Linked DNA regions of Solidesulfovibrio fructosivorans JJ]. The protein of the gene in region 1 interacts with the protein of each later gene in a pairwise test. Links are inferred from orthologs where the notes say so. Each region holds a gene or a part of one and is shown in the gene's direction. Other genes may lie near its edges. The genes, in order: DESFRDRAFT_RS15685 and mrdA.

Region 1 (3,393 bases):
GTCCAGTATCGATGCGCCGGCCATGCGCCATGCGGTGCCGGCCAAGCGCGCCTGGAGGTTGCCGTGAACGCCTTATCCCGGTCCGGGGATTCCCCCGGGTCGCGCAATCCGGAAAGCTGCCGCCGTTGTGCCGCGGCCGGCCCCACATGCTGCACGCTGACGCCCGGGCATGAGGAATTGTGTTTCCCCATCTCCGAGGTGGAGCGGCACCGCATTGCCGAACATGTGGGCCTTTCGCTCGGGGCGTTCACGCCGGAAGCCAATTCCGGGGCGTTTCTCTCCTGTATGCGTCGGCTTTTCCCCCGTGAGGGCAAGTTGCTCGAAAGTCTTTTTCCCGAATCGGGCCGCCACCTGCGCCTGTCGGTCTCTCCCGGGGGGCACTGCGTGTTTCTGCAGGCCGACGGATGCCGCTTGCCAAGGGAGGCCCGGCCGTATTATTGCCGCCTCTTCCCATTCTGGATGGCTGACGGACGGGTCACGGCCTTTGCCGCCGCCAGCTGTCTCGTCCACCGCCAGGGCCGCACCGTCGCCGGGATGCTCACGCTTCTTGCGGCGACCGAGGGGCAGGTGCGCGATCTCCACGGCCGGCTGCGACTGGCCTGGGGGCTTCCTCCCCGGGAAGACATGCCCGCGGTCACTCCCGTCCCAGCGAGATTTGGCACGTGAAAAAATTCCTCATTTTGCTTGTTCTGTTGGTGTTCGTCGGCATCGTCTCCGGGGCCGCCGGCCTTATCGGCTTGTACTACTGGGCCTCGAGCGATCTGCCGAGTTTCCGCAAAATCACCGACTACCGCCCGCCGCTGGTCACGACCATCTACACCCGCGACAACAAGGTGCTCGGCTACCTCTATTCCGAAAAGCGCTTTTTGGTGACGCTCTCGGAGATGCCCGAGTTTTTGCCCAAGGCCTTCCTGGCCGCCGAGGACGCCACCTTCTACCAGCACGAGGGCGTGGACCTTTCGGCCATCGTCCGGGCCATGATCAAAAACCTCCAGCGCGGCGGCATCCGGCAGGGCGGTTCCACCATCACCCAGCAGGTCATCAAGCGGCTGCTTTTGTCCTCGGAAAAAAGCTACAAGCGCAAGATCAAGGAAGCCATCCTAGCCTATCGCCTGGAGAAGTACCTGACCAAGGACGAAATCCTCACCATCTACCTCAACCAGATCTACCTGGGCTCCCGGGCCTACGGCGTGGAAGCGGCGGCGCGGACCTATTTCGGCGTCCACGTCGGCGACCTGACCCTGGCCCAGGCCGCGCTTCTGGCCGGCCTGCCCCAGGCGCCTTCGCGCTACAGTCCGTTTCGGGATTTCCAGGCGGCCAAGAACCGCCAGAAATACGTGCTCGGCCGCATGCTGGCCCAGGGCTGGATCACCCAGGCCCAGCACGACCAGGCCGTGGCCGAGCCGCTGGTCTTTAAAAGCATGCCCGACCCGTCCTGGGAGGTGGCCCCGTTCTACCTCGAGGAGGTGCGCCGGGAACTCATCGACCGTTTCGGCGAGGATCAGGTCTACAACGGCGGCCTGCACGTGCGCACGGCCGTGGACCTCAAGCACCAGGAAGCGGCCGAACGGGCCCTGCGCGAGGGGCTGGTCGCCTCGGAGAAGCGCCGGGGCTACAAGCCGGCCCTGGAAAAGCTCGACAAGGACAAGTTCGCGGATTTTCTGGCCCACAGCAACGTCCCCGCGTCGCTTTTGACCCCGGGGCGCTGGCTCAAGGCCCTGGTCACGGAGGTCGGCGGCCAGGGCGTGACCGTGCGCTTCGGCGACAAGTACGGCTTCATTCCGGCCAGCGAGGTCGGCTGGGCCAAGGGCCGGGTGGAAGTCGGCGACATCGTCTGGACGTCGGTGCTGGCCGAGCCCGAAAAGCCCGGCGCCCGCAAGGAGGAGGCCGAGGCCCCGGCCCCCAAGGGCAAGAAGGGCAAGGCCGAATCGAGGAAAGCCGCGCCGTCGGCGTCCTCCCGGCCCATGTGGAAGCTGGCCATGCAGCTCGAGCCGCGCATCGAGGGGGCCATCGTGTCCATGGACCCGCGCACGGGCGAGGTGCTGGCCTGCGTCGGCGGCTTCTCCTTCGAAAAAAGCCAGTTCAACCGGGCCACCCAGTCGTTTCGCCAGCCCGGTTCGTCGTTTAAGCCCATCGTCTATTCCGTGGCCATGGACAACGGCATGACCCCGGCCACGGTGGTCATGGACGCGCCCTTTTCCTACCGCGATCCCTGGAGCGGCCAGGTCTGGTCCCCGGGCAACTACGAGGGCAACTTTTCCGGTCCCATGACGCTTCGGGCCGCGCTGTCCAAGTCGAAAAACCTGGTCACGGTGCGGGTGGCCCAGCAGGTGGGCATGAAAAAGATCATCGCCCGGGCCCAGGAACTGGGGCTGCGGGGCGAATTCGTGCCGTACCTGCCGGTGAGCCTGGGAGCGGTGGCCGTCAACCTGCTGGACATGATCCACGCCTATTCCGCCTTTGCCCGCGACGGCTCGACCATCACCCCGCGCTTCGTCCTGGACGTCAAGAGCCCCTGGGGCGAGGAACTCTACGTCAACAAGCCCGAGATCAAGCAGGTGCTCACGCCCCAGACCGCCTACATCATGGACTGCATGCTCAAGGAAGTGGTGCGGGCCGGCACGGCCACGCGGGTGAAGGTCCTCGGCCGGCCCATCGCCGGCAAGACCGGCACCACCAACGACTTCCAGGATGCCTGGTTCATGGGCTTTTCGCCCTATCTGCTGACCGGCTGCTACGTCGGCTTCGACCAGCCCAAACCCATGGGCAGGGGCGAGACCGGCGGGCGGGCGGCCCTGCCCATCTGGCTGGCCTACCGCGAAGCCGTGGAGAACGATTATCCGGTGGAGGATTTCTCGCGGCCCCCGGGCATCGTCATGGCCAACGTGGACGGCGTGCCCATGGCCTTCAAGGAGGGCACCGAACGCGGTTCCATGGCCGTCATGGACGAGGAGCAGGAGAAGGCCTTTTTCACCGACCCCAACGCGCCCCTCGGCAAGGGCGAGGACCTGCTCAAGCAGATGTTCTGATCGCGTCCGCCCGCGCCCGTTTGGGGCGCCTGGACCGCGGGCGGGGCCCGGGGGCCGTCCGGTCGGCGGTCTTGCCCGGGGCGATGGCGGCCCCGGAACGGGCATCCCGCGTGGCGCTTTCCCCTTCAAACAGCGTATTCTTTGTCGCCCGGACTGGTTCGGCAGCCGGGCGACTTTTTTTGCGGCCTGTCCGGCTGTGGGCACGGTGTTGGCAGCGGCTTTTTTCGGGCGGATGATGGACGGCGGCGCCGGACAGGACTTTTGCGAGAGGGTGGCCTATGGTGCTTTTGAAGATATTACGCCAGTAATGGTGGAAATGTCTGGAGGGTACGCCTTTTATATGGCGTGATATGGATGGAATTAC
Region 2 (3,310 bases), on another replicon or contig:
CACGCCGCGCCGCTGTTCGATCCGTTGCGCCTTGAGGAAGTGGCCCTGCTGTTCCGGACGTCCGCCGCGGGCCAGCCCGGCTCCGTCGCCGCGGACAAGGCGGCCCGCTATCCCAAGTCCCCGGCGGCCATCGCCCCGGCCACGCGTCCCGGCGACGGGCAAAAGCCGGCCGACGTGCCCAAGACGCCAGCCGCGGCCGCGCGCCAGGAAGGCGTCGCCCCCGCTTCCGCGCCCCAGGCGGTCAAGGCCGCCCCCGCCGACGGACAAAAGCACGAGACCGCCCCCGCCGACAGGGGCGAGCGCAAAAAACGCCGGAAGCCGCCCCGGCACGCGACAGGCCAATGAACCTGGGCCGCATCGTTTTCTGGGCGCTTTTCACCGTCAGCGGGGTCTGGCTCGAAAACGCCATCCCCGGGGTGGACTTTCTGGCCCCTGGCCTTATCCTGGCCATGCAGGAAGAGAAGTGGACGGTGCCCATCTGGCTCGGGCTGGCCTGGCTTTTCATCCAGGAAGGCACCGGCAGCCTGGCCTTCGGCGCGGGGCTTCTGTGGTACGGCGGACTGGCCGGCCTGTACTTTTTCGGCCACTGGCTGTTCGAAGCCCGCAATTTCCTTTTCATGTTCATCGTGGGGCTGTGCCTCGGGGTCATGCATTTCGTGCTCGTGAACCTCATGGCCCTGCTTTTGGACTGGAGCGTCCCCCTGGAGCGGCTGCTCATGGAAAGCGTGATGCAAGCGTTGATCTTCCCCGTCGAATGGGGACTCATCTACCTGATCCACCGTTATCTCCCGGATACCCCCCATGCGGCTTGACAGCGAAGCGCCCCAGCAACAGGCGCCCCGTTCCGGGCTCGTCCTCATCCAGCTCCTGGTGCTGGGCCTTTTTTGCCTGTTCACCCTGCGCCTGTGGTATTTGCAAGTCCACAAGGGGGCCAAGTTCGCGGAGATGGCCCGGGACAACCAGCTGCGGCAAGTGCTCATCAATTCTGCCCGTGGCCGCATCCTGGATAGAAACGGCGTGCCCGTGGCCGTGTCCGAGCCCTCCTTCGCCCTGGGGCTCGTGCGCGAGGACTGCGAGGACGTGCCCGGGACCCTGGCCAAGGTTTCGGAGTGGACGGGCGTGGACAAGGCGGCGCTGGCCGAGACGTTTCGGCGCGGCAAAAAGCGCGTCAAGCCCTTCGAGCCGCTGATCCTCATCACCGACCTGTCCTACGAGGCCCTGGCCCGCATCGAGGCCAACGAGATGTTCTATCCCGGCCTCACCATCGTCATCCGCCAGAAGCGCTCCTATCCCACCGGCCCGCTCATGGCCCACGTGCTCGGCTACGTGGCCGAGGCCAACGAGCAGGAGCTGGAGAAAAATCCCGAGCTGTCCCTGGGCGATTCCGTGGGCAAGCAGGGCCTGGAATACGCCCTGGAGGACGTGCTGCGCGGCTCCAAGGGCAAAAAGCAGGTCGAGGTGGACGCCTTCGGCCGCCAGCACAACGAGCAGATCCTGGAGCCGCCCCAGGCCGGCAAGGACGTGACGCTCTCCATCGACGTCAAGCTCCAGGAGGCCTGCGCCAAGCTCCTGGAGGGCCAGGCCGGGGCGCTTGTCGTCATGGAGCCCGATACGGGCAAGATCAGGGCCATGGTCAGCGAGCCGAGCTTCGACAACAACCTCTTCGTGCTCGGCGTGCCCACGGACAAGTGGAAGGAACTGCGCGACGACCCCCGCCACCCCATCCAGAACCGGGTGACCCAGGGCATCTATCCGCCGGGCTCGGTCTTCAAGCTGCTCATGGCCGCGGCCGGCCTGTCCGGGGGCTACATCAAGCCCGGCGACGTGGTGAGCTGTCCTCCGGCCTACCGGGTCGGCAACCGGGAATTCCACGACTGGAAGAAATCGGGCTTCGGGTCGCTGGCCATGCGGGACGCCCTGGTCCATTCCTGCGACGTCTATTTCTACAAGCTCGGCGACCGCATCGGCATCGACCGCATCCACGAGTACGCCCTGGCCAGCGGTTTCGGCAAACGCACCGGCATCGACCTGCCCCACGAGAAGGCGGGCCTCATCCCGTCCAAGGAATGGAAGCGCAGGCGCTTCGGCGCCGCCTGGAACCGGGGCGAGACGGTCATCGCTTCCATCGGCCAGGGCTACGTGCTGACCTCGCCCCTCCAGATCACCCGCTACGTGGCCGCCCTGGTCAACGGCGGCAAGCTCATGAAGCCCGAGCTGGTGGAAACCGAAGCCCCGAGGGTGGACGCCGACTTGCCGCTCAAGGACGCCGACCGCCAGTTCATCGTGGACTCCATGGTCGCCACCGTGGAACGGGGCACGGGCAAGTCGCTTTACCGCCCCGATGTCGTCATCGGAGCCAAGTCCGGGACGGCGCAGGTGGTCAAGCTCGTAAACCCCGACGTGCGCGTCAAGGGCAAGTTCATGCCCTACGAGCAGCGCGACCACGCTTGGCTGGCGAGCTGGGGCAAGAAGGACGACAAGACCTACGTCGTGGTCTGCATCGTGGAGCATGCCGGCGGGCATGGCGGCGAAATCTGCGGCCCCATCGAGCGCAAGGTCTTCGAGGAGCTTTTCGGCCCCGCCCCGTCCAAAAAGGCCCGCCCCGCGGCCGCGCCCGAGGCCCCGGCCCCGGAACCCGACCCGACCGCCGCCCCGGGCGAAATCCCGGATTAGACCGCAAGTCAAGGACGTTTCATGCCGTTTGACCGCCGTCTGGTTTTTTCCGTCAACTGGCCCCTGCTGGGGCTGACCGCCCTGTTGTTCGGGGTCGGGGTGCTCAACCTCTACTCGGCCAGCGGCTTCCGCATGGGCGACGAACTGTCCCTGCAGCCCTATTACAACAAGCAGCTCATCTGGGGCCTGGGCGGGCTGTGCTGCATGCTGGCCATGGTGCTTTTCGACTACAAGCACCTGGCCACCATCGCCTGGCCCCTGGCCATTTTCGTGGCCGTGCTGCTGGTTATGGTGCTCGTTTTCGGCAAGACCGTGTCCGGGGCCAAACGCTGGCTGCCCATCGGCGGCTACGCCTTCCAGCCGAGCGAGCTGGCCAAGATCGCCATGCTTCTTCTGGCCGCCAAGATCCTCTCCAAACGCTCGGAGCGCATGGGCTGGATCGATCTGGCCGGCATTCTGGCCGTTTCGCTGCCCATGGCCGGGCTCATCATCGTCGAGCCGGACCTTGGCACCGGGCTCAACGTGCTCCTTTTGGTGTGCGGCCTGATCCTCTACCGGGGGCTCACCGGGCCCGTCTTCAAGACCCTGGCCATCGCCGGGCCGATCCTCATCCCCTGCGGCTGGTTTTTCCTCAAGC

The links.
Region 2: the proteins of DESFRDRAFT_RS15685 (region 1) and mrdA interact in binary tests that used the Escherichia coli proteins (3 or more experiments, as listed by UniProt). The link is inferred for Solidesulfovibrio fructosivorans JJ] from one-to-one orthologs.

Annotation. Positions count from the first base shown.
Region 1 is NZ_AECZ01000026.1:27,708-31,100, reverse strand. Bases 263-3,345 are described here. They hold DESFRDRAFT_RS15685 (penicillin-binding protein 1A), read left to right. Parts: upstream 263-662; coding sequence 663-3,029; downstream 3,030-3,345. Other genes in these bases: DESFRDRAFT_RS15690 (YkgJ family cysteine cluster protein), read left to right, coding at 263-666. Outside these bases: more of DESFRDRAFT_RS15690, read left to right, coding at 64-262. UniProt on the Escherichia coli protein: Cell wall formation. Synthesis of cross-linked peptidoglycan from the lipid intermediates.
Region 2 is NZ_AECZ01000002.1:30,999-34,308, forward strand. Bases 238-3,237 are described here. They hold mrdA (penicillin-binding protein 2), read left to right. Parts: upstream 238-801; coding sequence 802-2,673; downstream 2,674-3,237. Other genes in these bases: mreC (rod shape-determining protein MreC), read left to right, coding at 238-345; DESFRDRAFT_RS01660 (hypothetical protein), read left to right, coding at 342-812; rodA (rod shape-determining protein RodA), read left to right, coding at 2,695-3,237. In the rest of the region: more of mreC, read left to right, coding at 1-237; more of rodA, read left to right, coding at 3,238-3,310. UniProt on the Escherichia coli protein: Catalyzes cross-linking of the peptidoglycan cell wall. Responsible for the determination of the rod shape of the cell. Is probably required for lateral peptidoglycan synthesis and maintenance of the correct diameter during lateral and centripetal growth.